Regions from separate parts of the Rhizobium sp. Root491 genome, predicted to be linked through region 1. Evidence: riboswitches for the same ligand, from Rfam matches in the RefSeq annotation. Region 1 holds a riboswitch; each other region holds the start of a gene.
What was found. Region 1 has a riboswitch for cobalamin ahead of ASD46_RS16265 (DUF1636 family protein). Riboswitches for the same ligand answer to the same signal wherever they lie in the genome.
Positions count from the first base shown of each region.

Region 2: another riboswitch for cobalamin. It lies ahead of ASD46_RS02975 (CbtB domain-containing protein); the one in region 1 lies ahead of ASD46_RS16265 (DUF1636 family protein).
Region 3: another riboswitch for cobalamin. It lies ahead of bluB (5,6-dimethylbenzimidazole synthase); the one in region 1 lies ahead of ASD46_RS16265 (DUF1636 family protein).
Region 4: another riboswitch for cobalamin. It lies ahead of nrdH (glutaredoxin-like protein NrdH); the one in region 1 lies ahead of ASD46_RS16265 (DUF1636 family protein).

Region 1 covers NZ_LMFF01000014.1:287,575-295,391, forward strand. Annotated here, with positions in the region: gene cobN (cobaltochelatase subunit CobN) at 1-2,178, opposite strand, end outside; gene cobW (cobalamin biosynthesis protein CobW) at 2,184-3,221, opposite strand; gene ASD46_RS16265 (DUF1636 family protein) at 3,218-3,604, opposite strand; cobalamin riboswitch at 3,758-3,973, opposite strand; gene cobO (cob(I)yrinic acid a,c-diamide adenosyltransferase) at 4,101-4,718, shown strand; gene ASD46_RS16275 (cobyric acid synthase) at 4,720-6,177, shown strand; gene cbiB (adenosylcobinamide-phosphate synthase CbiB) at 6,164-7,129, opposite strand; gene cobD (threonine-phosphate decarboxylase CobD) at 7,128-7,817, shown strand, end outside.
Region 2 covers NZ_LMFF01000001.1:590,862-598,678, reverse strand. Annotated here, with positions in the region: gene ASD46_RS03000 (metallophosphoesterase) at 95-964, shown strand; gene ASD46_RS02995 (helix-turn-helix transcriptional regulator) at 1,075-1,800, opposite strand; gene ASD46_RS02990 (LysE family translocator) at 1,934-2,563, shown strand; gene ASD46_RS02985 (c-type cytochrome) at 2,679-3,113, shown strand; gene ASD46_RS02980 (c-type cytochrome) at 3,201-4,121, shown strand; cobalamin riboswitch at 4,213-4,438, shown strand; gene ASD46_RS02975 (CbtB domain-containing protein) at 4,604-4,786, shown strand; gene ASD46_RS02970 (CbtA family protein) at 4,798-5,514, shown strand; gene ASD46_RS02965 (hypothetical protein) at 5,519-5,833, shown strand; gene ASD46_RS02960 (type 1 glutamine amidotransferase family protein) at 5,939-6,505, opposite strand; gene ASD46_RS02955 (GNAT family N-acetyltransferase) at 6,527-7,015, opposite strand; gene ASD46_RS02950 (MerR family transcriptional regulator) at 7,221-7,634, opposite strand; gene ASD46_RS02945 (hypothetical protein) at 7,731-7,817, opposite strand, start outside.
Region 3 covers NZ_LMFF01000016.1:178,181-185,997, reverse strand. Annotated here, with positions in the region: gene ASD46_RS19385 (LTA synthase family protein) at 1-525, opposite strand, end outside; gene ASD46_RS19380 (NAD+ synthase) at 757-2,436, shown strand; gene ASD46_RS19375 (VOC family protein) at 2,586-2,963, opposite strand; gene ASD46_RS19370 (TolB family protein) at 3,156-3,986, shown strand; cobalamin riboswitch at 4,115-4,301, shown strand; gene bluB (5,6-dimethylbenzimidazole synthase) at 4,399-5,115, shown strand; gene ASD46_RS19360 (DUF2865 domain-containing protein) at 5,185-6,285, opposite strand; gene ASD46_RS19355 (NADP-dependent malic enzyme) at 6,421-7,817, opposite strand, start outside.
Region 4 covers NZ_LMFF01000001.1:1,352,568-1,360,384, reverse strand. Annotated here, with positions in the region: gene ASD46_RS06750 (ROK family transcriptional regulator) at 1-990, opposite strand, end outside; gene ASD46_RS06745 (sugar ABC transporter substrate-binding protein) at 1,257-2,279, shown strand; gene ASD46_RS06740 (ABC transporter permease) at 2,502-3,584, shown strand; gene ASD46_RS06735 (ATP-binding cassette domain-containing protein) at 3,584-4,366, shown strand; gene ASD46_RS06730 (nucleoside triphosphate hydrolase) at 4,363-4,992, shown strand; cobalamin riboswitch at 5,124-5,348, shown strand; gene nrdH (glutaredoxin-like protein NrdH) at 5,604-5,825, shown strand; gene nrdI (class Ib ribonucleoside-diphosphate reductase assembly flavoprotein NrdI) at 5,838-6,236, shown strand; gene nrdE (class 1b ribonucleoside-diphosphate reductase subunit alpha) at 6,224-7,817, shown strand, end outside.

The DNA of each region.
Region 1 (7,817 bases):
GAGACGCCCGCGCGCGGGTGCGCCGGAAGGACCGGGGACAATATGGCGGCCATCGAGCGCGGCAAGCAGCGCTGTTTTTTCCGCCGCAGCACTTTCAAGCCTCAGAAGATCGGTCTCTCCTTCGGGGCTGCGGCCAAAAACATGCTGGCCATCCTTGATGGCGAAGTCCTTGAGATCGCAGAGGAAGGCGTCGATGCGCGACAGCGCCGCATCGGCATCGTCCTTTGCACCGACACCGGCATCCGCCGCAAGACCGGTTTCCAGCGCCTTCTCCACGATCAGTTTCGCCAGCCGGTCGCGGCGGCGGCGGTCGAGCCCATCCGCCTGCGCATATTCGTCGACGAGCTGTTCCAGAGCCGATTGTTCCGGCGAAAGCCCGGCATCTACCAGCACAGGCGGAACATGGCCGATCGTGACGGCAGCGATCCGCCGTTTGGCAACCGCCGCTTCGCCCGGATTGGAAACGATGAACGGATAGACCACCGGCAAAGACCCGGTGACGATTTCAGGAAAACAATCGCGGGAAAGCGCAACTGTCTTGCCGGGCAGCCATTCCAGCGTGCCATGCGCACCGACATGCACAATGGCATGCGCCCCTGCGACACGCTGCATCCAGGCGCCGAAAGCGACCAACGCATGACGTGGCGGCAGGGCAGGGTCATGGTAATCCACCCGCCGATCCTCATTTCGCCCACGATCCGGTGCCAGGGCTACGAATATCTGGCCGAAACGGGCGACGCGAAAACGGAATGCGCCGTCGGCTAGTGCGTCGTCCTGTTCGGCCGAACCCCACGTGCTATCCACGAAGACGGCAACCCCTTCAGGCAAACCCAAAAGAAAATCACGATAGTCTGAAAGTCCGACAGCCGCTTCCTGCTGCTCGACACAATCCAGCAAAGCCCGCGCCGTTTCGGGAATATCCGAAACGACATATCCTGCCGCGGCCAGATCGCGCAGCATTTCAAGCACGCTTTGCGGCACATCGAGACCAACGGCATAACCCGTGCGCCCCGGCGCAGCACCGGGATAATCCGGCATCAGAATGACGATCCGCCGTTCCTGTGGCGTGGACTGTTTTAATTGCAGAAAGGCAGCGATTCTGTTTGCCACCTGTTCGACGCGATCAGCCTCCGGTACATTGATGAGGCTGATGCCGCCATCAGTCCGCACCTGCTTGAATGATATCGCGCCAGCAAGAATCCGGCCATCGAGTTCCGGCAGGACCACATGCATGGCAAGATCGGAAGGGTTTAGACCGCGCGCATTTTCCGCCCAGCCGTCCCGTCGCGTCGTCGCCATAACCACCTGAAACACCGGCACGCCGAGGCGGTCAAACAGGGTTTTACCGCTGTCGTCCATCTGGCTGGCAAAAGCCGTGGCGGCAACGATGGCGGCGGGCTGGAGTTCGGGCAGTACTGTTTCGAGAAAGCGGATCGCCTCCCCATCCTTAAGGCCGCTGACGAAAATCGGCAATGGCGCAAAACCGCGCTGAGAGAGCGCGTTAAAAAGCGCATCCACCGGCGCCGCATCGGCCGCAAGAAGCATGGAGCGGTAAAAGAGAATGGGAAGGACAGCTGCACCGGCGGGAAAACCGGCGCAGGCTTCCGCCTGATCCACGACGCCTTTACCCGGCCGGTAAAAGCCGGCTTTCGGCAGCGGTTGAGCCTCGATATCTGGCCATGCGCCACCACTTACAAGGGCAGCAAGACCAATGGCAAGCCGGTCCATATTTTCCCGCCCACCCTCGCGGAAGAAGGCGAGGACGGACGCCAACGTCTGGCGATCAACAGTCGAGGCTGCTTCGAGCTTTTCGTCTCTCTCACTGCATTCACCCGGCAGGAGCATAAGTTTTATGCCACGTCGCCGCGCCATCGTGCTGAGCTGATCGACGCCATAGCGCCAGCGTTCCGCGCCGCCGAGAATCCGGATAAGGATGACACGGGCATGTTCGGCCGTCTTTTCGATCCACAGATCGACCGACATCGGATGCCGAAGCTCGGAGAGGTTGGCGGCGGACAGGGACGGAAGCGCGCCCTCTGCCTGCCGCCATGCCTGTTCCAGCCCGGCAAGATCGCTTGCCGAAAAAGACAGCATCACCACATCCGATCGCGGCTGGTTGAGATCAACCGGCTCGATCAGGTCGTCCAGAGACGAAGATGTGGTGGCGAGAATGTGCATTTCTATCAGGCGGCCAGCATCTGTTCGATCTTTTCGCGGTTGAGGCCCTTTTCGCCTATGACGACGAGGCGGCTGCGGCGCTCTTCACCGGCCGCCCAGGGACGGTCATAATAATGGTTGACGCGGCTACCGACTGCCTGCACCTGCAGGCGCATCGGCTTGGTGGATACTTCGACGAAACCTTTGATGCGCAGAACATTTTCCGCAGCCGCCGTCTCGGCGATACGAGCCGCCAGCGCTTCCGGATCGGTCACGGCCGGCAGGTCGATGACGAAGCTGTCGAAATCGTCATGTTCGTGGTCAAGTTCACCATCGTGATGGGTGCGGCGGTTTTCGATATCCTCTTCAACCGCAAGACCGAGGCCGATCAGCACGGCCGGATCGATGACGCCATTCGAGGCGACGACGATCTTTGCGGCCCGCGGCAAATGCTCGAGAATATGAGCCTTCGCCTTGTCCAGACCGGCGCTATCGAGCAGATCCGCCTTGGTCAGCACGATAAGATCGGCACAGGCGATCTGGTCCTCAAAAACCTCTTCGACCGGATCGTCGTGATCGAGGGCTTCGTCATTTGCGCGCTGGGCGGCAAGGGCTTCCATGTCATGCGCCACCTGACCCTCGGCAAGGGCAGCGCCATCCACAACAGCCACAACAGCGTCAACCGTCACGCGGCTCTTGATGGCCGGCCATTGAAATGCCTGCACAAGCGGCTTGGGCAGGGCAAGGCCGGAGGTCTCGATGAGGATATGCTCCACCTTCGGCTGGCGGCTCAGAATCTGCTCGATGGCCGGCTGGAAATCATCCGCCACCGTGCAGCAGATGCAGCCATTGGCCAGCTCAACGATGTTTTCCTCCGGGCAGCTCTCAATGCCGCATCCCTTGAGGATATCCCCATCGATGCCGATATCACCGAATTCGTTGACGATGATGGCAAGCCGCTTGCCATCTAGCTTTTCGAGAAGACCGCGCAGCAGCGTGGTTTTTCCAGCCCCCAGAAAGCCAGTGACGATGGTGCAGGGAACGCGGTCCAGAAGGGTGCTCATGATCTCTCCTCGGTAAAATCGAATGGGGGAATGCGCGCCACCATGCCGCGCTTCAATGTGTCGGGGCGGCCGCGCCAGGGCATCAGGCCGTCTGCGGAGGCGGCCAGCATTTGCGCGCCCGTGAGCAGGTCTTCCGCATCGTTGGTCGTCAGCCCGCCGAATACATAGGACCAGCCATCGGCACCGCGCAGCACGGCACTGAGGCCGCGTTTGCAATTGGCAAGGCAATTGACGGAGCGAACATCGATGCCGGAGTCACGCGCTTTTGCGATGGCAGCTTCCGCAAGGATGGTGCCGGGGCGCGGCTCCGCATTGGGATCGGTGTAGTCGCGACAGCTTCGGCAGACAAAAACGACCACGCCGGAAGCTGTGTTGGCTTCCATTGTCCCGTCCGCACAAGAAGATGTTGTGGTAATATCCAAACCGTTCCGCTTTCCGCGTCTTTAAACTCATCGGGGTGCGGATGTCGAAAACAGCGCACTGAAAAGCGCGGCTGCAAATCAATTCGACCGGCTGACCGGAGCACCCCGCCCGGGAGACGTTTTTTCCTGAACGGCAGGTCTCCTGGCTTGCGGCTTTAAAACACCCTGCACCACCTTCCCGGACCAATTTTATGGTCCAGTGGCTTCACAGTGCGGGCTTACCGCTTACAGTTGCGGGGGCAGCCACGGAATGACCCGGTATGGGGTGGAACCGTGTTCCCTCTTAGCTTTTCCCGTTGCCGGGAAAAGACCGTCAGTGCCCTACCCTTAGGCTGAACGGGCGTGACGGTCAATGCTGCCGGCTTGTCGATTGCCGGGTGCGGCAAATTGAGTATAGTCGCCGCTCCGAATGGCGGGGGCATACGGTCCCGCGCCTCTGGACGAGAAGGAAAACGCGATGACACGCGATATCAGCGACAGCGAAGCCGAACGCCACCGGCAGAAAATGGTCAACCGCAAGACGGTTCAGGATGCCGAAGTCGCGGAAAAGACCATCGAAAAAGGTCTGCTGATGATCAATACCGGCCCTGGCAAAGGCAAATCCACGGCCGCTTTCGGCCTTGCCCTGCGCATGCTCGGCACAGGGCGGCGCGTCGGCGTCGTGCAATTCATCAAGGGCGCATGGTCGACGGGTGAACAGCAGGCCCTGACTTTGTTCGGCGACAGGGTGGAATGGCGCACTATGGGCGAGGGGTTTACCTGGGACACGCAGGACCTGAAGCGCGATGTCGCGGCAGCTAAAAAGGCCTGGGACGAAGCGAAAGCACTGATGGCCGACGAGACGATCGGATTGCTGGTTCTCGACGAACTGAACATTGCGCTCCGCTATGATTACCTGCCGCTGGAAGAGGTCGTCGAAACGCTTTCCAACCGTAGATCCGATCTGCATGTCATCGTTACCGGCCGCAACGCCAAACAACCGTTGATCGACGCTGCCGACATGGTGACGGAAATGACCCTCGTCAAACATCACTTCAAGGCGGGCGTAAAGGCGCAGGCCGGGATAGAATACTGACATGACTGCACGTGTGCTGATGTTTCAGGGAACCGGCTCGGATGTCGGCAAATCGCTGATGGTGGCTGGCCTTGCCCGCGCCTTCGTCAGGCGTGGCCTGTCCGTCATGCCGTTCAAGCCGCAGAACATGTCGAACAATGCGGCGGTCACTGCCGATGGCGGCGAGATCGGTCGCGCGCAGGCGCTGCAGGCGCGGGCAGCAGGCGTTCCGCTGTCGGTTCACATGAACCCGGTGCTTTTAAAGCCGCAGAGCGAAACCGGCGCACAGGTCGTCGTACAGGGTAAAATTGTCGGCAATGCCAAAGCTGCCGATTATCAGCACATGAAAGCCGGGCTGATGCCGCGTGTGCTGGAGAGCTTCGAGCACCTGAAACAACAGGCCGATCTGGTGCTGGTGGAAGGGGCGGGAAGTGCTTCCGAAATCAACCTCCGCGCCAACGACATCGCCAATATGGGTTTTGCCCGCGCCGCAGATGCTCCCGTGATTCTGATCGGCGATATCGACCGGGGCGGGGTCATCGCCAGCCTCGTGGGCACAAAAACCGTTCTCGAACGCGATGATGCCGCGATGATAGAGGGCTTCATCGTGAACCGCTTTCGCGGTGACCCTACGCTGTTTTCAGACGGCATGCGGATGATCGCGGAAAAGACCGGCTGGGCGTCCATCGGGCTATTGCCGCATTTTTCCGATGCTGCGAAATTGCCAGCGGAGGACGCCCTTGGGCTTACTGGCCCAGCGCAACAAAAGCCCGGCGCGAAAATCCGCATTGCCGTGCCAATCCTGCCGCATATTTCCAATTTCGACGATCTGGATCCGCTCGACATGGAGCCGGATGTGGAACTGATCCGAGTGCGGCAGGGCGAGACCATTCCCGCCGATTGCCGGCTGGTTCTGCTCTGCGGTTCGAAATCCACCATAGCTGATCTCGCCGTGCTGAAAAATGCAGGCCTCGACATCGACATCAAGGCACATGTGCGCCGCGGCGGTTATGTTCTCGGTCTCTGCGGCGGATACCAGATGCTTGGAAAAACCGTTGCCGACCCTGACGGCATCGAAGGACCACCAATGACGGTCGATGGGTTGGGCCTGCTGGATGTGACGACGGTTTTGACCGGTGACAAGAGGCTCGTTTCCGTGCAGGGACAGAGTTTCGACGGAATTCCATTATCCGGCTATGAAATGCATGTTGGGGAAACGACGGGTGCTGCGGGCAAACTGCCATTTTCGACCATCGACGGGCATGCCGATGGCGCAATTTCGCCCGATGGCCGCATCCTAGGCACCTATATCCACGGCCTGTTTGCGGATGACCGCCAACGCGGGGCGTGGCTTGAGCGCCTTGGTGGGCAGAGCACGCAACTGAACTATGATGCGCAGGTGGATGCCGTTCTTGATCGCCTGGCTGCCCATATGGAGAACCACCTCGATCTCGACAGACTGCTTTCTATAGCGCGATAAGGATTGCCAGCAATCCGAACAGCGCGATCAGCAAGAAGTCTGCGATCCTCGCCAGCCTGAGCGCTTTGCGAATATCGCCAGCAACCAGTGTCGCTCTTCCGCCTTCGCCCATGAAACGAGCCTCGATCATCTGCCCGCCATAGGAGCGCGGCCCGGCCAGCGCAAAGCCCAGTGCCCCGGCCAATGCCGCCTCCGGCCAGCCGGCATTGGGAGAGCGGTGATGCCGCGCATCGCGGCGTATCGCGGCAATTGCCCCTTTCGGTGATGCACCCTTCACGAAAAACGCGGCGACCACGAAAAGACCGCCGCTCAGTCTCGATGCCGGCAAATTGACCAGATCGTCCAGCCGGGCCGACGCCCAACCAAAGGCCTCATGGCGTGGCGAGCGATGACCGATCATGCTGTCGGCCGTGTTGATTGCCTTATAACCCGCACCGCCTGGCAGCCCCAGAATACCAAGCCAGAGGGAAGGGGCGACAATGCCGTCAGAGAAATTCTCAGCCAGGCTTTCAATCGCCGCCCGGCAGATTGCCGCCTCATCCAGCGCCTGCGGATCGCGCCCGACGATCATGGAGACAGCTTTGCGCCCGCCGTCAATCCCCTCGCGTTCCAGCGCAATGGCGACGGCCTCCACATGCTGTTCCAGACTTTTTTGGGCCGGAAGTGACGCCCCAAGCACCGCAACAAGCAACAGACCAAGGGGCAATAAAAGCAGAACAGATTGCACTAACCATGCGACAAGCACCGTCAGCGCCAGAAAAACGGAAAGCGCCACGACGCCTGCCGCCTTGCGCTGCGAAAATGAAGCACTCTCCCGGTTCCATTTTTTGTCCAGCAGCGCGATAAGCGAACCGATCCAGGTGACGGGATGACCGATGCGTTTGAACAGCCAGTCCGGATATCCAGTCAGGCGTTCGATCAAGAGCGACAGAAAAGCGAGAGCGAAGAACATGGGCGATAAGGTACCGGAAAAAGCGCAGGCTGCGATCCGTCACGGCGGCAATCTCGGCAAGGCGCGTCTGATGTTTTCTGAAGCGCCGGAACCGTGGATCGACCTGTCGACCGGGATCAATCCGCACTCCTACCCGCATTCTCCCGTTCCCGCCAGCGCATTTGCCCGCCTGCCGGAGCCTGACGCGGCCGAAGAATTGAAAAGGCTGGCCGTCGCCTCTTTCGGCGCACCATCAGCCGGGCATGTGGCTCTGTCCCCCGGCACCCAAATGCTGATGCCATTGCTGGCTCAGCTGGCACTCGAACGCGGAGCGAAAAGCGGAGCCGTGCTCTCCCCCGCTTATGCCGAACATGCCCGAACCGCGCGCATGGCCGGACTGACCGTGACCGAGGTAGACCATATCAGTGATCTGTCAGCGTACGACTATGCGGTGGTGGTCAATCCCAACAACCCCGATGGTCGCATCACGGATCGAGAAGCTTTGTTGTCGCTGGCCGAGGCGATGCGCCGCAAAGGCGGCCTGCTCGTCGTAGACGAGGCCTTTATCGAGACAGGACATACGGAAAGTCTTGCGAATGCCGCAGGGCGCGACGCGCTGGTGGTGCTGCGATCCTTCGGCAAGTTCTATGGCATGGCAGGGGTCCGGCTCGGTTTTGCGCTTGCGCATCCCGACATCGCTGCCGAACTG
Region 2 (7,817 bases), on a different contig from region 1:
AAAGGCCGGGTGTTCTGCTTTTGAGGTCAACAATCCAGCGTGTCGCTCCCATTTGTCACAAGCCTGTCATCCGCCCGGTTTATCGCGGCGCATCATGACTGAAAAAACCACACCGCTCTTCTCATTCGGCATCGTTGCCGATCCCCAATATGCCGATGCCGAGCCCCGCCCGGATATGGGCCGGTATTATGCCGAAAGCCCGAAAAAGCTTGGCGAAGCGATCGACGCCTTCAATCGCGAGGAACTGGCCTTCGTGGTAACGCTGGGCGATATCATCGATCGCGGTTTTGAAAATTTCGATGCGATCCTTGGCGTCTACGAGCAGCTTCGCCACCCTTCGGTGATGCTGCCGGGAAATCACGATTTCGCCGTTGCCGCCGAACACTTGTCCGCCATCCATGCCCGCCTCGGCATGGCGTCGCCCTGGCACGATTTCACCATCGGTGAGATACGTTTCGTGGTGCTTGACGGCAACGAGGTCAGCCTGTTTGCCACGCCGCCCGGCGATCCGCGCCGCACGCTGGCGCAAGAGCGTCTGAGGCGCCTGCAAGAGGTGGGTGCGATCAATGCGCAGGACTGGAATGCGTCGCTCAGCGACGAACAGTTCGAATGGCTGCGGACCGTTCTGCAAAAGGCGGATGCGGCGGGTGAAAAAGTGGTCATTCTCTGCCACTATCCGGTCTATCCGAACAACGCCCATAATATGTGGGACGCGCCCCGCATCGTTGATCTTCTTGATGTACACCCTTCGGTCGTCGCATGGTTCAGCGGCCATAATCATGAGGGCAATTACGGGGTGCAGGGCAACACTCACTTCGTCAACTTTAAGGGCATGGTGGATACGCCCGACCAGAACACCTTCGCCATTGCCGATGTGTTTGCCGACCGAATCGTCATCCGCGGTTTCGGGCGCGAGGACGATAGGGTGCTGGAGCATTTGCGGCATAACGCTGCCGTGCTTTAAAGTCAGCACCACCCTCTCAACCGTCATTACCGTCCCTGTCACAGGAATGCCGGTTGAGACGGGGGCACCGACACAGAACGAAGGTTGAAAGACGCGCTAAATCAGTTGCTTTACGCGCTGGCTTGATTCGTCGTTCGTTCCGAAGTCCCCAGCTGATTGCTCTGCCAGCCGCTCATCCACAATTGCCGCAACCTTTCGCCTTCCATCTTGAAAAAGCTGCCGGTTGTCTTGCAGGTCAGAACGCGGTCGGAGCGGAAATTGCGGATCGCTTGCCTGAGTTCGCACCAGGCGAAGATATTGGTCGTCTCCGAATAATAGATCGTGGCGATGGGCCGGATCTGCCGCCGGGTCTCCACGCCGGTTTCATCGCCATAGGTTATGTCCAACCGCTCCTCGTCGCGCACCGCCCGCCTGACCATGGCAAGATCGACGCCGGCGGGTGAGGGCGCGATGCTGCCCCAGGCGTGCAGGGCATTGGCGGACAGGGTTTTCGACAGGGGGTCGGGCAGGGATGCCGCAATCTTGTCGCTGACCTTTTTGGCCGCCTGCCGCAATTCAGTATCGCCCGTGCGCGCGACCATGGCGAGCGCAAGCACGATCGCCTCCGTCTCCTCGATGGAAAACATCAGCGGCGGCAGGTTGAAGCCGGGACGCAGGATGTAACCGACGCCGCGTTCGCCTTCGATCGGCACGCGCATGGTCTGAAGGGCCGAAATATCGCGATAGACCGAGCGCACCGTGACCTCCAGTGCCTCGGCAATGGTCTGCGCGGTGATCGGCCTGCGCGCCACCCGCAGGATCTGGATGATCTCGAACAGTCTCGATGCCTTGCGCATTGCCGTTTTTCCCGGTGGTTTCCCAACGCAACTGACACAACGCTGTCAGTTGGCTTTTCCTATAAGCAGCAAAACACATTGAGAAACATGAGTTTTCTCGAATGTGTCGCAAACTGTCTTGGGAGATACTGACATGAGTTACGTCGAAAATCTCTGGCTTTTCTTTCTGGTCCTGTTCGGCATCATCATCCTGCCGGGCATGGATATGCTGTTCGTGCTGGCAAGTGCGTTGACGGGTGGCAAAAGAACCGGGCTTTCCGCCGCAAGCGGCATGAGCGCCGGCGGCATGGTGCATTCACTTTACGGTGCGTTGGGCGTCGGCATGCTTGCCGCCTGGATGCCGTCGCTGTTCCTGCCGCTGCTGGTCGCCGGCGCCGCTTACATGGTCTGGATCGGCGTCGGCCTGATGCGCAGCGCCATCACCGTCAATGGCGATGAGGCGCAGGCGAGCGCCTCTGTCAGAAAGGCGTTCTGGCGGGCCGTGCTCACCTGCCTTTCCAATCCGAAAGCCTATCTCTTCATGATGGCGATCTATCCGCAATTCCTCAAACCCGACTATGGTCCAATCTGGATGCAGGGGCTGGTAATGGGCGCGATGGTGGCCATCACGCAGTTCACGGTCTATGGCGCTCTGGCGCTGACGGCGGATAAAAGCCGGGCATGGCTCGTTTCCTCGCCTGCCGCGACGATTTTCATCGGCCGCGCCGCCGGTTTCATGCTGATTGCCGCAGCCCTGGTTACGCTTTGGGAAGCACTCTCCTAGACTTCTGTTTTCTTGGGGAAATTCACTGCAATGTGACTTCTTTTCGCCATGCGGAAAGGGCATCCTCGCGCCGTTATCGCGCGTTCGGCATCTGCCGGAATCAAGGAGAGAGTGTATGAAACTGAAAACCATCGCGGCGGCCATGCTTTTCGGCTGTCTTTGCGCCGGAGCGGTCTACGCTGCCGGCGAAGTCGAAAAACGTGAAGGCATGATGAAGCAGATCGGCGGCTCCATGGGGGCGCTTGCTGCCATCTCCAAAGGCCAGAAGCCTTATGACGCCGAAGCCGTAAAGGCTGCCGTGACGACCATCAGCACCAACGCCAAGGCTTTCCCCGACCAGTTTCCCCCGGGCAGCGAGACCGGCAGTGCTGCGGCACCCGCGATCTGGGAAAATTTCGATGACTTCAAGTCCAAGGCCGCCAAGCTCGGTGCCGATGCGGACAAGGTCCTCGCCAGCCTTCCCGCCGATCAGGCAGGCGTCACCGCCGCCATGCAGACCCTCGGTGCCGATTGTGGTGCGTGCCACCAGACCTACCGTCTGAAGAAGTGATCCTATCAAGAACGCCGCTTCCCGGCGGCGTTTTTTTTCAGCGGGAATGATGCCTGATCTCATCAGGTGATAATGGGGAGAAGGGTCATGGCCTCCATTTGGACGAAGCTCGCGGGCGGGATCGCGGTGGCGGCCATTGCCGGTTTCGGCATTTTCGCCTGGGTCACCGCGCCTGTGCGTCAGGCACCCAGCCACTGGGTGAGCCTTGGCGAGCCGGACCTTGCCAATGGCGAAACGCTGTTCTGGGCGGGCGGCTGCGCAAGTTGCCATGCGGCACCAGATGCCAAGGGCGATGCGCTTTTGACGCTTTCGGGCGGGCAAGCGTTGAAAAGCCCCTTCGGCACCTTCCATGTGCCCAATATTTCCTCCGATCCGCAGCATGGCATTGGCGGCTGGACGCTTTCGGAATTCGGCGATGCGATGACGCGCGGCGTCGGCAAGAACGGCGAACATCTCTACCCGTCCTTCCCTTACGCCTCCTATGCCCGCATGACGCAGAAGGACATCAACGACCTCTTCGGTTATTTGCGGGTTCTGCCCGCCAGCCAGAATGACGCGCCGGATCACGAACTGCCGTTCCCCTTCAACATGCGCATGGCATTGGGCGGCTGGAAATTCCTCTATTTCGATACATCCGCGCCACCCCGCGTCGAGCTTGCCGATGCCAATGCCGAATTGCTGCGCGGCCAATATCTGGTGGAAGGCCCGGGCCATTGCGGCGAATGTCACACGCCGCGCAATGCGCTTGGCGGTTTTCTCGATGGCAAATGGCTGGCCGGTGGTCCCAATCCCGAAGGCGAGGGCCGCATTCCCGATATTACCCCCGGCTCGCAGAGCGTCGGAAGCTGGGAAGCGGCCGATATTGCCAACTATCTGGAAACCGGCTTCACCCCGGAATTCGACAGCGTCGGCGGCTCCATGGTCAAGGTGCAGCAGAATATGGCGCATCTGACGGTCGATGACCGCAATGCGATCGCCGCCTATCTGAAGGCCATCCCGGCACGGTAGCCCTTTGCCGTCATGCCGGACTTGATCCGGCATCCAGCCGCGGCGCGCAATTCTCACGCCGGCCTGCCATTGACTCCCACCCACACCCATCGGATAACGATCCTGTGATGGTTCCTTCCGGGCGTTCCGGAAGGTGAAAAGGGAACACGATAGGGAGACATCCTCATTCGTGGCTGCCCCCGCAACTGTGAGCGGAGAGCCTGAAACGAAATGCCACTGGTAAGCATCTCGCCGGATATGGGCGAGGGCAATGCCGGGAAGGTGTTTCAGGTTTTGACCCGTAAGCCAGGAGACCTGCCATCACGGAAATGTCCATGCCGGCGGGGTGTCCGGAAGAGCGGAATTTCAGGGTGGTGGCGCTTGAACGTGCCGCCCTGTGTCAGTCTCGTATCCCCGTGGTGAAGTGTATCGCATGCGGCTGCACGGCGTTTGCCGTTCCGCCGCGTCTAAAGGCGCGGGGTCGCGCCGTAAGAGGGGTCACCATGTCCATCAACCAGAATACGGCAAATGCCGCCGTTTCAGCAAAAACGGGCAGCTTCGCGCAATCGCTGACGGCGATCGTGCTTGGTCTGTTCGTCGTCGGGTTTGTCGGCTTTTCGCATGTGGAAGCCGTTCACAACGCCGCGCATGACACGCGTCATGCCAATGCTTTCCCTTGCCATTGAGGGGAAAAAGCATGTCGTTCTTTCGCAATATCGTTTTTACCGCCGTCCTCGTCGGCATCGTTGGCGGCTTCGCCGTTTCGGCCATGCAGGCTTTCGGCACCACGCCGCTGATCCTGAAGGCGGAAACCTATGAAAATGCCGGTGGCGAAGCGCCCCACAGCCATGATGCTCCGGCCACGACCGGCGCTGCCGTTCCCGCGCACGAACATAATAAGGAAGCCTGGTCTCCGGCCGACGGCTTCGAGCGCACCGCCTATACGGTCGCCGCCAACGTGCTGACCGCCATCGGTTATGCGCTGGTGCTGACCGGCCTCATCTCGCTGCGCGGCACCGATGCCGGCTGGCGCGAAGGCCTTTTGTGGGGTGTGGCCGGTTTTGCCGCCGTCATGCTTGCGCCGATGATCGGCCTGCCGCCGGAACTACCGGGCAGCCCGGCGGCCGCGCTTGAGGCGCGTCAAATCTGGTGGCTTTCGACGGTTGCCGCAACCGCGGGCGGCATTGCGCTGATCGCATTCCGGCGCGAACCCTGGGCAATCGTGCTCGCACTGGTGTTGATCGTTGCTCCACATGTGGTGGGCGCGCCCCTGCCGCCGGAAGGTGAACATGCGCTGGCACCGCTGCCGCTGGAACGACAGTTCATCGTCGCCGCCACCGTGACCAGCTTTGTCTTCTGGGCCTTGCTCGGAACATTGAGCGCGTTTTTCCTGAAGCGCTTCCAGCAGGCTTAAATCCATGCAGGACGCAGCCGAATGGAGTGAGGAACTCGACGCGCTGCGTTTTGCCGTTCCCGGTCACGGCGCTTTCTGCGCCGTGCATCGCCTTGCTTTCAAGGCAGTCCTTGGCGTCAGCCCGGAACGGGAAGCGGCGCTCGCCTATTTTCATGAGAATGAGGCTGCCTTTACGGTCGCAGCCCTTGCCAAGATAAAACGCTCGGCTTTGCCGGCCGGTCGCAGTCTGCATCTCAACAGCCGCGATATCCGCCGTGCGATGGCGGGGGAGGGCGGGGATGTCGCGCCCCGTGTCTGCCGGGTGCTTGATCAGGGGTGATTTGTGATGGTCTCGCGGCTCAACTTCCCCACCACCCTCATTCCTGTGACAAGCACAGGAATGAGGGTGGGAGGATCCGCAAAACTCTCGACACCAAGGTGAGCTTCACCGGTGTTCCGCCGCAAAAATTCCAAGTTCCGCCTCGGCTTCCGGACCAAAGAGGCCGAGGTGTTTCAGAATTTCCACTGCGAAACTGACGGGTGCACTGCCGGCTGCGGTTACGATTCCGCCATCGCTGACCGCCTTCGGCTGGTCGCGATAGAGCGCTTCGCCGCGATAGGACGGATAGGCCTTGTGAGAGGCGAGCGAATTGCCGGTATGGGCGACGTCATCAAGGGCGCCCGTGCCTGCAAGCGCGCTGGCAGCCGCGCAGATGCCGGCAACCAGCCGGCCCTTCTCGCGAAACCGCTGTACCAGCCCGCCAAGATCGACAGCCATTCCCTTTTCCCAGCCGAGGCCGCCGGGAATGACGAGCGCATCGATGTTAGCAGGATCAAGCGCGTCATAGGATGTGTCGGGCGTAACGTTGAGCCCGCCCATTGAAACCACGGGCCGGCCGTCCGGGGTCGCGTAAACGATCTCGACGCCGAGATAGCCGCGCGCGGCGGCGGCAAGCAGCGCCGGTTCCCAGTCCGCAAAATCCTGCGCAAGCGCAATGGCAATCCGTGTCATGACCGTCTCCGAAGGTTGCAATCAGGCGATAGACTGCATGTAGCGCATGCCGGTGACCGGGCGCGGCGCGAAATCCATGCTTTCGTAGAAACGATGCGCGGCGACATTTCCGGTCGTGGCGCTGACGGAAAGATAGTCGCAACCGAGGCGCTTGGCGATATCGCGGGCGCGGGAAACCAAGTGCTGGCCGGTGCCATGTCCGCGGTGACCGTCACGCACGAAAAGATGGTGTAGCTCAAGCCCGCGGCGGCCTTCCTGCGCCCTGTAGAGCGGCAGCATCAGGGCGTAACCGATCAATGCGCCGTCGGCTTCCGCTACCAGCCCATGCACCCAGGGAAGCGGGCCGAACAGGTCGCGTTCCAGTTTCGCCGGCGTAATCGCCGCCGCATCGCCATGAAAGGTGGCAAGCAGGGTGATCATCTCATTGAGCTCAGGCAAATCGGTCTTGCGTGCGCCACGAATGATGACGACGGGCGGTCTTTCCAATGTAAGGGAACTGTCTTCGGTCATTTTTCTGGTCCTTCGGTTTTATCGGTGCCGTCAGGACGCTTGAAAAACAACAAAGCCGCCTGACGGCGGCTTGTTGACAAAATGATCTGTCGAGCCGCCCTTTACAGGTAGGCCCAAAAGTACGAGCAGGAGATGGGTGCGCGTTCGTTGATCATGTCCATGCAATGCGCTCGAATCTGAAATCTGTCAAGCCTGCTCTTCAGCCTCAATGCTCCCCTTCGCACATGCCATGGTCGGAAAGTGCGCGGATGACGTAACAATCCTCGATCGAATGACCATGGCAATGGGAGACGATACGTTCCAGCTCATGCTCGAGCTTCTTGAGGCTGCTGATTTTCTCGCGCACATGGGCGAGGTGTTCGGCGGCAATGCGGTCCGCACCCTCGCACGGCATTTGCCGGTGCTGGCTGAGCGCGATCAATTCTCTGATGGCGTCGATATTGAGCCCGATATCGCGGGCATGGCGGATGAAAGCCAGCCTTTCGAGATCGGATTTTTCGTAACGGCGCTGGTTGCCTTCCGAGCGGTCTGCCTCGCGGATGAGGCCCATCTGCTCATAATAGCGGATCGTCGGAACCTTCACGCCGGTACGTTTGGACAATTCACCGATGGACAGCATTGCCTTCTCCATATCCTCAAGAGCAGCCGGGACAAGAACGAACCGGATGCTCTAGTCTCTAGAGATATAGCTTTTCAGCCTGCCGTTCAATGGGTGTCAGGCGGCGGCCTCCACGCCGAGTGCCTGCGCCAGGGCTTTGAGAACTTCTGTCTCGATGCTGGAGGCGGCGTCAGGCTGCGCTGA
Region 3 (7,817 bases), on a different contig from region 1:
CGAATAACGCCGCGCCAGCAGCCACAGGGTGGAAAGGGCCGCAACCGTGGCGCAAAGGCCAAGGCCGACCAGCACGGCCGTCAGCGGCTGGGCTTTCAGCATGGTGGGCAGAAGCTCGAGGATCTGCCGGCCGAACAGCAGGTCGGAGGGATAAAGCGGATCGGAGAGATAGGTCTGTTTCTGCGCGGAAATAAGCCCTGTCAGCGCGCAAAGCGGCGCAACGGCGATGAGCGACAGGTAACGGCGGCCGAGGATGGAATCCAGCGCTACGAGCAGCAGCAGCACGGCGGCGATGTTGGTCATGCCGGGGCGGGCGGATGAGGTGAGGAAGGTGCCGACATCAACTAGCGAACCGCGGGCGATCCATTCCAGCGCGACGACAAGCACGACCGACGAAAATGTCAGATTGGCAAGCGTGTAGGCCTTACCCGAAAGCTTGGAAAGGCTCCGCGTCCATGCAGGCGAAAAGACAAAATCAGCCTTTTCGGAAGCCGTTGTTTTTGGCGCCGAATTTCTCAAACTCATACTCCGGTATTACGAGGCAACACCGCGCAATTCGGGGAGATGAATCGGGGCGTCGCAAAACTGTCATGTAACTGTCACATAAGCGCGATGAACGCGACATGAACTTTGCGGAGTGTGGCCGGTGCGGTGATAACCTTAGCGTGAATGCCTGTTGCGGCTTCATCCTATCAAGGTGGTGCGGCATGCAATTGCCGCGTTGCGGAGCGGGCACGGGCGCGGTATTGAAAAGCCATGAGCGACAGACACGACATCAAAAACCATCTTCGAATTGCCGTCGGGCAGTTCAATCCGACTGTTGGCGACGTGGCGGGCAATCTCGCCAGGGCGCGCGAAGCACGGGCCGATGCGGCGACGCAGGGTGCCGATCTCCTGCTTCTGACCGAGCTGTTCATATCCGGCTATCCGCCGGAAGACCTGGTATTGAAGCCGGCTTTTCTGAAAGCGTGCCTGAAGGCCGTGGAAGAACTGGCGGCGGAAACCGCCGATGGCGGGCCGGGCGTCGTCATCGGTTTTCCGCGTCAGGGCGAAACGGGCCGGCACAATTCGGTTGCGCTTCTGGATGGCGGCAAGATCATCGCGCTGCGTGACAAGATCGACCTGCCGAATTACGGCGAGTTCGATGAAAAACGCGTTTTCGCCGAAGGTTCGATCTCCGGTCCCTATAATTTCCGCGGTGTCAGGATCGGCATTCCGATCTGCGAGGAAATCTGGAACGATATGGGTGTGTGCGAAACGCTTGCCGAAAGCGGGGCGGAAATCCTGCTGGTGCCGAATGGTTCGCCCTATTATCGCGGCAAGCTGGATGTGCGCCATCAGGTGGCGCTGAAGCAGGTAATCGAAAGCGGCTTGCCGCTGGTCTTCGCCAATCAGCTTGGCGGGCAGGACGAGCTGGTTTTCGACGGCGCGAGCTTCGGTTTCAACGCCGACAAGACCCTTGCCTTCCAGATGAGCCAGTTCGAAGCGACCCTTGCCGTTACCGATTGGAAACGCACCGCAGAAGGCTGGCGCTGCGAGAGCGGTCCTTTCTCGAAAATCCCTGAAGGCGAGGAGGCGGATTACCGCGCCTGCATGCTGGGCTTTCGCGATTACGTCAACAAGAACGGCTTCAAGAGCGTGGTTCTCGGCCTTTCCGGCGGTATCGATTCGGCGATCTGCGCTGCGCTTGCTGTTGATGCGCTGGGCGAAGAGCGGGTGCGCTGCATCATGCTGCCGTATCGTTACACCTCCGAGGATTCGCTGAAGGACGCAGCCGATTGCGCCAGAGCGCTTGGCTGCCGTTACGATATCGTGCCCATTGCCGAACCTGTGGAGGGGTTCCTGTCGGCGCTTTCGGAAATGTTCGAAGGCACGGAAGAAGGCATTACCGAAGAAAACCTGCAGAGCCGTACACGCGGCACCATTCTCATGGCCGTTTCCAACAAGTTCGGCTCAATGGTGGTGACAACAGGCAACAAGTCGGAAATGTCGGTGGGGTATGCGACGCTTTATGGCGACATGAATGGCGGTTTCAATCCCATCAAGGACCTCTACAAGATGCAGGTCTACGCCATCTCCAGCTGGCGCAATTCCCATGTGCCGCCGGGCGCGCTCGGGCCATCCGGCGAAGTGATCCCCGCCAATATCATCTCCAAGGCGCCATCCGCCGAATTGCGACCCAACCAGACAGACCAGGATTCGCTGCCGCCCTATCCGGTGCTGGACGATATTCTGGAGTGCCTGGTGGAAAAGGAAATGTCGGTCGAGGAAATCCTCGCGCGTGGCCATGATATCGCGACGGTGCACCGGATCGAGCATCTGCTCTATCTCGCCGAATACAAACGCCGCCAATCCGCGCCCGGGGTGAAGATCACCAAGAAGAACTTCGGCCGCGATCGCCGTTATCCGATTACCAACCGGTTCAGGGACAGGTAGTCGAAGGAGGGCATGGAGGGAGCTTGCTGGACCCCGAATCTAGTTCGGGGTGACGGAGTGCGGATGCTGCGGCTTCGCCATATATCGATGGCGAAGAAGCATCCTTTTCCTCCAACGGCGCGGACACGCCGCGCCGTCTCCCTATCTCGTTAAATAACCTGCCCCACATCGATGCGGTTACCATCCGGGTCTTCGAAAACGAAGGCCCGCAGGCCATAATCCTTGTCCTGCAGACTTTTGATGATGCGAAGCCCGTGGCTTTTGCAAAGCGCATGCAGCGCGTCGGCGTCGCTGACCAGCATATGCGCCACATTGAAGGGGGCCGGTTTGTGCGTTGACTGCAATGTCAGGTGCAACTCGGCGTTACCTTGTTTCAGGATCATGAAACCGACAGGGTTGCCGTTTTCGAAGGTCTTTTCGAAGCCCAGCACACGGACATAAAAGTCATGGGCCTTCTCGATATTCTTGACAGGAAGCATTGCGGCGATCCGACCGAAGCGGATGCCGTGATCGGCGATGGTGTTCATCGCGGAACCTCGGATCTGGGAGAAACGGGCAGGGGTGCGGGCGGTGCCGGAACGCTGCTGTTTTTTCCTATTTGAATTTGCAGGGCGGTGCCTGCGGCAATAGGATCATAATCACGGCGGTGGCGGATGCAAACGGAATGTTTGTGCCATTCAACGCTCCACGCCAGACGATCGACAGGCCTGGGAGGCAGCATGCGCAGTTCCATCGAAATCTTCAACATCCGCACTCGGCAGATGCGGGTGGTCTGGCAGACGCCGGAGCTGTTCGAGGCTCCGAACTGGTCGCCGGACGGGAAATACCTGCTTCTGAACTGCGACGGTCTGCTTTATCGCCTGTCACTTGCCGGCGACCCTTCGCCGGAAAAGGTCGATACCGGCTTTGCGACAATCTGCAACAATGACCACGGCATTTCGCCTGACGGTTCGCTTTATGCCATTTCCGACAAGGTGGAGTTCGGCAAGAGTGCCATCTATCTGCTGCCTTCGACGGGCGGAACGCCGCGGCTGATGACGAGGAACCTTCCCTCCTACTGGCACGGCTGGTCGCCGGACGGGAAAGGTTTCGCCTATTGCGGCATTCGCGATCAGGTTTTCGATATTTATTCCATGGACATAGACAGCGGCGTTGAGACACGCCTTACCCATGGTGAGGGCCGCAATGACGGGCCGGATTATTCGCCGGATGGAGAATGGATCTATTTCAACTCCAGCCGCACCGGCCAGATGCAGATCTGGCGCGTGCGGGTGGATGGCTCGGCCGTCGAGCGTATCACCGACAGCGCCTACGGCGACTGGTTCCCGCATCCGTCTCCCAGCGGTGACAAGGTCGTCTTCGTCTCCTACGACGCCGATGTCTTCGACCATCCGCGCGACCTCAACGTGCGCGTGCGGCTGATGGATATGGATGGCGGCAATGCCGAAACGCTGTTTGACCTTTTCGGCGGGCAGGGAACGATGAATTCGCCCAACTGGTCACCGGACGGGGATGAGTTCGCTTATGTGCGGTATTTTCCCGTTGGGTGATGCGGTAGGGGGTGCTTCAGCCGGCGCGCGTCTGCGCGGCGGCTGAAGGGCGCAATACGCAGGTGAGGTGGCCACGGTCACATTGCCGCATCGCTGCGCAAGATACTTGTATTTGCAATCTTTGTTGCTCATAAGCTTCTTCGTCAGGTGCCCGCCCTTTAGGGCGGGAGAATCGGGAATCCGGTGCAAGACCGGAACGTGCCCAGCGCTGTGAGGCGGATGCCCTTTTTCTTGATGCCACTGAATCCATTCGGGAAGGCGAAAGTGGGCGGATGAAGCCGAGTCAGAAGACCGGCCTGACAGGATAGACCAGACCGCGTGGACGGCGGCAGGTTGTTGCAGCAGCGCGTCGTGCAGGCGAAAACCGGAGCCGGTTTTCGTGGCGGCGCGCCAGCATTGTTGGGGATAGACGATGCCGACCGATCCACTCGCGACCAGTTCGCTCGACGCCAATGCATTCGATCACGCGCTTTCGCCCGCCTATCCGTTTTCCGAGGGGGAGCGAGAGGCGATCTACCGTGCCATCGAAACCCGCCGTGATGTGCGCGACCAGTTCCTTCCGGATCCATTGCCGGAAGATGTGGTCGAGCGCTTGCTGAAGGCGGCGCATTCCGCGCCTTCGGTCGGTTTCATGCAGCCGTGGAATTTCACGCTCGTCACTGACGGTGCGGTCAGGCAGGCAGCCTGGGTTGCCTTCAGCCGCGCCAATGGCGAGGCGGCGGCGATGTTCGAGGGGGAGCAGCAGGCGCTTTACCGCAGCCTCAAGCTTGAGGGCATCCGCAAGGCGCCGCTCAGCATCTGCGTCACCTGCGATCCGACGCGTGGCGGCAAGGTGGTGCTGGGCCGTACCCACAATCCGCGCACCGATGTCTATTCCACCGTCTGCGCCATCCAGAACCTCTGGCTTGCAGCGCGCGCCGAAGGCATCGGCGTCGGCTGGGTCAGCATTTTCCACGATAGCGACATTCGCACCATTCTGGAGATTCCCGACCACATCGAGATCGTCGCCTGGCTATGCCTCGGCCGCGTCGATACACTTTATACCGAGCCGGAACTGGCGGTGAAGGGTTGGCGCCAGCGCGTGCCGCTGGAGGAGCTGGTGTTTCGCAATCGCTGGGGTGGACGGTAAAGAGAAGACGCGACCATCTTGTGAGTGAGACAGAGCGTTGCCAACTCCATACCGCGTGCTTGATGGGAGCTATTGCTGCGGCTGAATGCCCTTCAGCGCCGGGTTTTTCAGGTCGATCCGCCCTGTCTGGTCGGGCAGGAATTTAGGGCCGATGACGCGGACCCTGCTGTTGTTCGGGTCATAGTCGCGTTCCGGAACCGGTTGTTCCGGCGGCTTTGCGGCCTGCTGCAGTTCGGTTGGTTTTTTGGGGGTGTCGCCTTGCGGTGATGGAATGGTCGTGATGCTGGAATAGGGTTTCTCAGCTTCCGGCCGCGCAGCCTCCTGCTGCTTCATCTCCTCGTGATAGGCGGCCATGTTGCAGGCGCAGCCTGGGGCTTTCGTTGAGGCATTTCGATAGGCAAAGGCGGTCGGCAGGTCCTTGTAGGGCTTTCCTGTTTCAGCCGAGACCATGTCAGCCGTTTCCTGCTCCGTCATGGAGTGGAAATAAAGCTCCGTCTGCGTACCCGGGCACATTTTCTGGCATTGTTCGGCCTGCGCACGGAAATCGAGCGGCGAGGCATTGGAAGCGATGGGGAAGAACGAGCCGTCGCAGGTGCGCACGCACAGCGTCCTGAGCCCGCCTTCCGCAGCGGCATTGGGGTAGGGCGAAAGCCCCGCCTGTCCCGGCGGATTGCTCTGTTCGCCGAAGGCGTCGGGGTAACGTGTCACATCGGGTGCCGTCGGCTGGCGCGCTTCCGTTTCCGGAATGGCGCTGCAGCCATTGGCGTCGAGTGCGGCGAGAATGCGCTGGCGTCTGATGTCGCCATCATCGTTGCCCTGGGCCGCCATGGCATCGTCGCGGTCACGGATGATGGCATCGCGTTCGCTCTGCGCATCCGCCATCGCGTCGCTGATCTCTGCGCAGAGTTCCGCATTCGGGCTGCCATAAACGGTGACGCTTGCGGATGAACAGCCGTAACGGCGCAGATCGTTCCTGATCCTGCGGATCTCGATGTTCTGGCGGGTGAGCGCATTGGCGTAACGCCGTACCTCGGCGGTGTTGCCGATGACACGCGGCGGTTCGCGCAGCTGCGCATAAAGCGTATCGCAGACCTGATCCGCGAAAGCAGCGGCCGGGGCGATGAAAACAAGGGGAAGCAGGAGGCCGATAATGCTGCGGCGCCGGGTCAATGGTGCGATCCGTTCGATGTCCCCGGCCGGTGGCGAGGGTGTTATGCTTCGGGAAATCCGTGTTTCAGGAAGATAACATAAGCTGTTGCCGCAATGCGGCAACAGCATGTTCAAAACTGCGTTAATGCGCCTTCATCAGACCGAAGGGTGCGATGCCTGCACGACGGCAAAGGCCGCCATGTTGACAACGCCGCGCGAGGTGACGCTGGGCGACAGTATATGGGCGGGAAGCGCCGTGCCAAGCAGGATGGGGCCGACATGCAGGCCCTCCGTCAGCGTGCGGGTGACGCCGAGCGTGATGTTTGCGGCATCGAGGTTCGGGAAGACCAGCAGGTTTGCTTCGCCGGTCAGCACGCTGTTGGGCATGGCGCGCTTGCGCAGCGCTTCCGAAAGTGCCGAGCCGCCCTGCATTTCGCCGTCCACTTCCAGTTCGGGTGCCGCTGCCTGCACGATCTTCAGGGCGCGGCGCATCTTGCGGGCGCTTTCCGAATCGCGCGACCCGAAATTGGAGTGGCTGGCGAGCGCGATCTTCGGCGTGATGCCGAAGCGGCGGATTTCCTTTGCCGCGAGAATGGCCATTTCAGCCACTTCTTCGGAGGTCGGATCGTTGTTGACGAAGGTGTCGGTGAGGAACAGCGCGCCCTGCTGGGTGATGAGCAGGCTGAGGCCTGCGAAAGAGCGAACGCTTTCCTGCTTGCCGATGATCTGGTTTACGTCGCGCAGGTGCCGGTCGTAACGGCCTTCCAGACCGCAGATCAGCGCATCCGCCTCACCACGCTTCACCGACAGCGCGCCGATGACCGTGGAGTTGGTGCGCACGATGGTGCGGGCCGCCTCCGGGTTGATGCCGGCGCGGCCGACGAGGGCGAAATAATCATCGACGTAGTCGCGGTAACGCGGATCGTCTTCGGGATTGACCACCGCGAAATCGGTATTCGGACGGATGCGCAGGCCGAAGCGCTTCAGGCGCGTTTCGATGATCTGCGGGCGACCGATGAGGATCGGGATGCCGGTGCCTTCTTCCAGAAGCACCTGTGCGGCGCGCAGCACGCGCTCGTCTTCGCCTTCAGCAAAGATGATGCGCTTCTTTTCGGCAACCTTGGCGGCGTTGAAGACCGGTTTCATGATGAAGCCGGAACGCCAGACGAAGCGGTTCAGCTGGTCGAGATAGGCTTCGAAATCGCTGATCGGCCGGGCGGCGACGCCGCTTGCGGCGGCAGCACGGGCAACGGCCGGCGCGATGCGCAGGATGAGGCGCGGATCGAAAGGCGAGGGAATGAGGTAGTTCGGGCCGAAGATCGGCGTTTCGCCGCTATAGGCCTTGGCGGCGACTTCCGAGACTTCCTCGCGGGCAAGCTCGGCGATGGCCTGCACGGCGGCCATCTTCATTTCCTCGTTGATCGTGGTTGCGCCGCAATCCAGCGCGCCGCGGAAGATATAGGGGAAGCAGAGCACGTTGTTGACCTGGTTCGGGAAATCCGAACGGCCGGTGCAGATCATCGCATCCGGGCGGGCAGCGCGGGCCACTTCCG
Region 4 (7,817 bases), on a different contig from region 1:
TGCAGCGATGACGGCTTGCGCAAGGGCCGCGGCCGTTTTTCCGATCCAGCTTTCCAGCGGCTCGCCGAAATCGATCCATTCATCCGGCGAGAACCACAGGGGACGGGGATCGATGCCGCGTTCGCGCAACATGTTTTCCAGAACGAAGATGGAGGCGATTTTCAGAAGCTGGACCGTGTTGCCGTCCTGCCCCTGAACCGGAAGGGGGCCGATTGCACCGGCGGTGCCCGTCTTTCCGGAAAACAGTGCGGAATTTAAAACGACACCGCCACCGATGAAGGATCCGATGAAGATATAGAGAAAATCGGGGTAGTTCTGGCCTGCACCAAAAACCAGTTCTGCACCGCAGGCACTGGTCGCATCGTTCTGCAGGAAAACCGGATAGCTGACGCCATTCGCAATTTCGGAGCGGATATCGACGTCGCGCCAGCGCTCCATCTCATTCTGCGGCGCGCCCACCTCCTGCGCCCAGTTCCACAATTCGAACGGCGCGGCAATGCCGACACCGGCAATTTTCTGCCGTTCGGCCGGAGAGAGCTTGGATTCGAGTTCCGTGATACCCTCGATGACGAATGGCAAAATCCATTCCGGCATAGGATAGGGGTAAGTTCTGCGGAGCTTCAGCTTGATCCGGCCGACGAAATCCATCAGCACCAGATCGACGCTGCGACGGCCGATTTTCACGCCAAACGAGAAGACGGCATCGGGATTGAGGCGCATCGGCGTCGAAGGCTGCCCGACTTTGCCGCGCAGTCTTTCGCCACGAATAAGAAGACCGTCACTTTCGAGCGAGCGCATGATGACCGAGACGGTCTGCGCCGAGAGACCGCAAAGCCTGGATATTTCGGCTTTCGACAAGCCGCCGTGGCGGCGAACCAGCGACAGCACAAGCCGCTCGTTATAGGCACGCACCCCGATCTGGTTGGCGCCGCCGCTCATATCCATGTTGGTGGACGGCGCGGGCGGCGCCGTCTCGACAGATTGTCTCATAGTTTCATCCTCCCGCCCGCCATATCCGCCGCGACCGATACATGCAGGCTTTATGGCAATCTTGCTATCGCAACGTTAAACGACGCGGCGATATTCCTCCCTGCCGCTTGTTAGAATGCCATACGGAATTAATAATTCAATCGGATTTATTTATTGACAGCCGTTTCCTTTGGTGGTTCCATCTGTGTCAACGGTCGCTGTTCTCGGAGGAGACGAGATCGTCGGGTAACCGTCACGGTACTCAAACATTCAATGGGAGGATTACAATGAAGACGACTGTTTCCGCTCTTCTGGGCGCGCTAGCGCTCGGCGTTTCTTTCGCGTCCGTCGCGTCCGCCGCCGATACTTCGGTTTGCCTGATTACCAAAACCGACACCAATCCCTTTTTCGTCAAGATGAAGGAAGGCGCCACCGCCAAGGCTAAAGAACTTGGCGTGACGCTGAAGTCCTATGCCGGCAAGATCGATGGCGATTCCGAAAGCCAGGTTGCCGCGATCGAGACATGCATTGCCGATGGCTCCAAGGGTATCCTGATTACCGCATCGGACACCAAGGGCATCGTTCCGGCCGTGCAGAAGGCGCGCGATGCCGGTCTTCTGGTCATCGCCCTCGATACACCTCTCGAACCCGTTGATGCCGCTGACTCCACTTTCGCTACCGACAATCTTCTGGCCGGCGAGCTGATCGGCAAATGGGCTGCTGGCACCCTCGGCGACAAGGCCAAGGACGCGAAAATCGCCTTCCTCAACCTCACGCCTTCCCAGCCAACCGTTGATGTTTTGCGCAACCAGGGCTTCATGAAGGGCTTCGGCATCGACGTGAAGGACATCAACAAGATTGGTGATGAAGACGACAAGCGTATCGTTGGTAATGATGTTACCAACGGTAACGAAGAAGGCGGCCGCTCTGCGATGGAAAATCTGCTGCAGAAGGATCCGACCATCAACGTCGTTCACACCATCAACGAACCTGCAGCTGCCGGTGCTTACGAAGCGCTGAAAGCCGTCGGCCGCGAAAAGGATGTTCTGATCGTTTCCGTCGATGGCGGTTGCCCTGGTGTCAAGAACGTTGCGGAAGGCGTGATCGGCGCAACGTCTCAGCAATACCCGCTGCTGATGGCGGCACTCGGCGTGGAAGCCGTCAAGAAGTTTGCCGACACCGGTGAAAAGCCGAAGCCGACCGCAGGCAAGAACTTCTTCGACACCGGCGTAACGCTGGTAACCGACAAGCCGGTCAAGGGTCTCGATTCGATCGACACCAAGGAAGGCCTGAAGAAGTGCTGGGGCTGATACTTCACCGTTGAAATCAGCGGGGGCAATTTGCCCCCGCCCTTGAACCGGAATGGTTAAAAAGAACGATCTGGGTGATCGGACAGGAACAAACGAGCGCGCCCGGCGTCCGTGGACGTAACTGAGGCACGCTTCTCAACAGTTTGAATCTACGCATTGTCCCCTCTGGAAAATAATCCCGGGTTCGGGGCTGATGCGATGGAGCGATCGGGAGGAAAATCCATGAGCGATCAGCCAGTGCGGGCTCAACCGCATAATGAATTTGAAAAAGTGCTGTCGGGAAGTTCGACCCAGGTCGCTGCTTTCGATACGCACAACAAGAGTTTGCTTGAAAAATTCCAGCACTTTCTGCATTCCAGCCCGGCGGCCGTACCGCTGATCGTTCTGGTGTTGTCGCTGGCTGTCTTCGGCATGACCCTGGGCGGCAAGTTTTTCTCGGCCTTTTCGCTGACCCTTATCCTTCAGCAGGTGGCAATCGTCGGCATCGTCGGCGCGGCACAGTCGCTGGTCATTCTGACTGCGGGCATCGATCTTTCGGTCGGTGCGATCATGGTCCTGTCCTCCGTCGTCATGGGACAGTTTACGTTCCGCTATGGTTTGCCTGCCGAACTCTCGATTATCTGCGGTCTCGCAGTCGGCGCATTTTGTGGCTTTATCAATGGCGTGCTGGTTTCGCGCATGCGGCTACCACCCTTCATCGTTACACTGGGCATGTGGCAGATCGTGTTGGCCACCAATTTCCTCTATTCGGCCAACGAAACGATCCGCTCACAGGATATCGTCCAACAGGCGCCCATTCTCCAGTTTTTCGGCAACAATGTCCGCATCGGCAGCGCCGTCTTCACCTATGGCGTCATTGCGATGGTTCTGCTGGTTGCCCTGCTCTGGTATGTGCTGAACCGCACCGCCTGGGGTCGACATCTCTATGCAGTGGGTGATGATCCTGACGCAGCCGAACTTGCCGGCGTTAACGTCAAGCGCATGCTGACGACCGTCTACACACTTTCCGGGCTTATCTGCGCCTTCGCGGGCTGGGCTCTCATCGGCCGCATCGGTTCGGTATCGCCTACCGCCGGTCAGTTCGCCAACATCGAATCCATCACCGCAGTGGTCATCGGCGGCATATCGCTGTTTGGCGGACGCGGCTCAATCATGGGCATGATCTTCGGCGCGCTGATCGTCGGTGTCTTCTCTCTCGGCCTGCGACTTATCGGAACAGACCCACAATGGACCTATCTGTTGATCGGCGTCCTTATCATCTTGGCTGTCGCAATCGACCAGTGGATCAGAAAGGTAGCAGGCTGATGGCAAAAGAACCTATCCTCACAGCACGCAATCTCGTTAAACGCTACGGTCGTGTGACTGCGCTCGACAATGCCGATTTTGACCTTTATCCGGGCGAAATCCTCGCCGTCATTGGTGATAACGGTGCTGGAAAATCCTCTCTCATCAAGGCGATTTCCGGTGCGGTGACACCCGATGAAGGGGAGATCAGGCTGGAAGGCAAGCCGGTACAGTTCCGCTCGCCGATCGAGGCGCGCAAGGCTGGTATCGAAACCGTTTATCAGAACCTTGCGCTGTCTCCCGCATTGTCCATAGCCGACAATATGTTTCTCGGCCGTGAAATCCGCAAACCCGGTATTCAGGGAAGCCTGTTCAGGGCACTGGACCGTCCGGCGATGGAAAAGTTTGCCCGCGAGAAACTCTCTGAACTCGGCCTGATGACGATCCAGAACATCAATCAGGCGGTGGAAACCCTCTCCGGCGGCCAGCGCCAGGGTGTTGCGGTGGCGCGTGCAGCCGCCTTCGGCTCCAAGGTCGTCATCCTTGACGAACCGACAGCGGCGCTCGGCGTCAAGGAAAGCCGCCGCGTTCTCGAGCTTATTCTGGATGTACGCGCGCGAGGGCTACCGATCGTTCTCATCTCGCACAACATGCCGCATGTTTTCGAGGTTGCTGACCGGATTCATATTCATCGGCTGGGCAAGCGTTTGTGCGTCATCAATCCGAAGGACTATACCATGTCCGACGCCGTCGCCTTCATGACGGGCGCCAAGGAAGCGCCAAAGGAAACGCTGGCCGCATGACGTTGAAGCTTGAAACGATCGTCGAAGACGTTCTTCGGCGGGCTGAGGATAAATCTCGTTTTATCATTGCCATTGCCGGTCCCCCTGGGGCCGGCAAATCCACGCTGGCGGATGCCCTGTGCGGTGCCCTCGTGGCGCGCGGCGAGGCTGCGGCTGTCCTGCCCATGGACGGCTTCCATATGGATAACGGTATTCTCGAAGAACGGGGGCTCTTGCCGCGAAAAGGCGCACCGGAGACCTTCGACGTGCGCGGCTTTCTTGATATCGTCTCCGCAGTTCGTCAGGGCGGGCAGGAAGTTCTTGTCCCGGTTTTTGACCGCTCCCGCGAAATTGCCATTGCCTCCGCTCGCGCCATCGCGCCAGAAACACGCTTCATTCTTGCCGAAGGCAACTATCTGCTGTTGAACGAGGCGCCGTGGACGAAGCTTTCCGGCAGCTTCGATCTTACCGTCTTCGTAGGCCCATCCGTTGCGGTGCTCGAGGAACGCCTGCGGGATAGATGGCAGGGCTATGGTCTCGATGCGACCGAGATTCACGCCAAACTGTTCGAAAATGATCTTCCCAACGGAAAGCGGGTGATTGAAAACTCACGCCCCGCCGATATTCGCATCGATATCTGGAAATAACCCGCCGCTTCCGTCCGTAGGCGGCATCGAACATTCACCGTTAAGCCTTTGTTGACCATGTGTTGAATCTTTTTGATCCACAGGGTGGGGCTTTCGCATGTCTAATTATTGACGAAAAAAATTCCTCATATACTATATGTGGTGTTCAAGGTTCTTTCGATTCGCAAGCGTCGGGAGCTAAGACGGGAATTCGGTGCGCAACACCATTATGGTGAAGCAATGCCGAAACTGCCCCCGCAACTGTAAGCGGTGAGCATCGTTCCGATTTGAGCCACTGGCGCTAAAAGCTCCGGGAAGGTGGGAATGGATGTTTTGACCCGCAAGTCAGGAGACCTGCCTTGAGCGAAAACGTCCACGGGCGGGGTGTCCGGAAGGAAGGTGTATGACGCAAATGAATTGCGTGCGCCCTTTTCTGCCCCCTCCAGAACAAGCTTCGGGGTGAAGTCATGCCAGTGCATTTTTATAAGTTTCTACGCTCGTCGGTGTAGACAGAGATCTTACGCGGCCTGAGCCGCGCGCCTCGCCAGAATGACAGAACCATCGCCACCCGCTTGTGATTGCAGGCGGGCAATGTTGAGCCGTGCGTAAAAGCGGCTTCGAAAGAGGAAACAATGACCGTCACCGTTTACAGCAAACCCGCCTGCGTCCAGTGCACTGCCACCTATCGTGCGCTTGACCGCATCGGTGTCAGCTACGAGATCGTCGATATCTCCGAAGATGCGGATGCCCTCGATCGCGTTCGCGGCCTTGGTTACATGCAGGTTCCCGTGGTCGTTGCGGGCGAACGCCATTGGGCGGGTTTCCGTCCGGACATGATTGGCTCGATCAGCTGAGGAGGCGATGCGATGGGGCTGATTGTCTATTATTCCAGCCGGTCTGAGAACACTCATCGCTTCCTTCAGAAACTGGGGCGACGATTGCTTCGCCTGCCGCTCGGCGCCGAGGAAGACGTTACTCACGTGTCGGAGCCCTATGTTCTCGTCACCCCCACCTATGGGGGCGGCGGCATGAAAGGAGCGGTACCGAAACCGGTTATCCGGTTTTTGAACGAGCCCTCAAACCGAAATCTCATTCGCGGCGTCATCGCGGCGGGAAATACGAATTTTGGCGCAGCTTTCGCATCCGCCGGAGATATCGTGTCGCGTAAATGCGCGGTGCCGTTTCTCTACCGCTTCGAGCTTCTCGGCACGGAGGAAGATGTCGCCAACGTCAATCATGGATTGGAACGATTTTGGACACGCTGACCTCGAGCGCGGTGCGCAACACGGATGCCAAACAACAAGTAACCGGCGCGCCGAAACACCTGGACGCGGGACTGGACTATCACGCGCTGAACGCGATGCTGAACCTCTACGATGAAAACGGGAAGATCCAGCTCGACAAGGACCGCCTTGCGGCACGGCAATATTTCCTTCAGCACGTCAATCAGAACACGGTGTTTTTCCATAATCTCAGGGAAAAGCTCGATTATCTCGTGACCGAGGGATATTACGAACAGGAGGTGCTGGACCACTATTCCTTCAATTTCGTCCGTGACCTCTACGACGAGGCCTATGCCAGAAAGTTCCGTTTTCCGACATTTCTCGGCGCCTTCAAATATTATACGTCCTATACGCTGAAGACCTTCGACGGAAAGCGTTACCTGGAGCGTTATGAGGACCGCGTCTGCATGGTGGCGCTGGCTCTGGCGCGTGGCGACGAGCAGCTTGCCCGCGATCTGATGGATGAAATCATTTCCGGCCGCTTCCAGCCGGCAACCCCGACCTTTCTCAACGCGGGCAAGAAAAGCCGCGGTGAACTGGTTTCTTGTTTTCTGCTGCGTGTGGAAGACAATATGGAAAGCATCGGCCGGTCCATCAATTCAGCATTGCAGCTTTCCAAGCGTGGCGGTGGCGTAGCACTGTCCCTGACCAATATTCGCGAAGCCGGCGCGCCGATCAAACAGATCGAAAACCAGTCCTCCGGCGTCATTCCCGTCATGAAGCTGCTGGAAGATTCGTTCTCTTACGCCAACCAGCTTGGCGCGCGCCAGGGCGCTGGCGCGGTCTATCTGCATGCCCATCACCCCGACATCATGCGTTTCCTCGATACCAAGCGCGAAAACGCCGACGAAAAAATCCGCATCAAAACCCTTTCGCTCGGCGTGGTGATCCCTGATATCACCTTCGAACTCGCGAGAAACAACGAGGATATGTACCTGTTCTCGCCGTATGATGTTGAGCGGGTCTATGGCGTGCCGTTTACCGAGATTTCCGTCAGCGAAAAATATCAGGAAATGGTCGCCGACAGCCGCATCCGCAAGAAGAAGATAAAGGCACGCGAGTTCTTCCAAGTCATCGCAGAAATCCAGTTCGAAAGCGGTTACCCCTATATCATGTTCGAGGATACGGTTAACCGCGCCAATCCGATCGCCGGCCGTATCAGCATGAGCAATCTCTGCTCGGAAATCCTACAGGTCAGCGAGGCGAGCGAATTCAACGACGATCTCTCTTACAGCCATATGGGCAAGGATATTTCCTGCAATCTCGGCTCGCTCAACATTGCTTCAGCAATGGATTCGGCTGATTTCGGCAAGACGATCGAAACCTCCATCCGGGCGCTGACGGCCGTTTCTGACATGAGCCACATCTCGTCTGTCCCTTCCGTGGAAAAGGGCAATGATGCGAGCCACGCCATCGGGCTTGGTCAGATGAACCTGCATGGCTATCTGGCGCGCGAGCGCATCTTCTACGGCTCCGTAGAGGGCATCGATTTCACCAATATCTATTTCTACACGGTGACCTATCACGCCATCCGCGCCAGCAATCGCCTTGCCACTGAAAGGG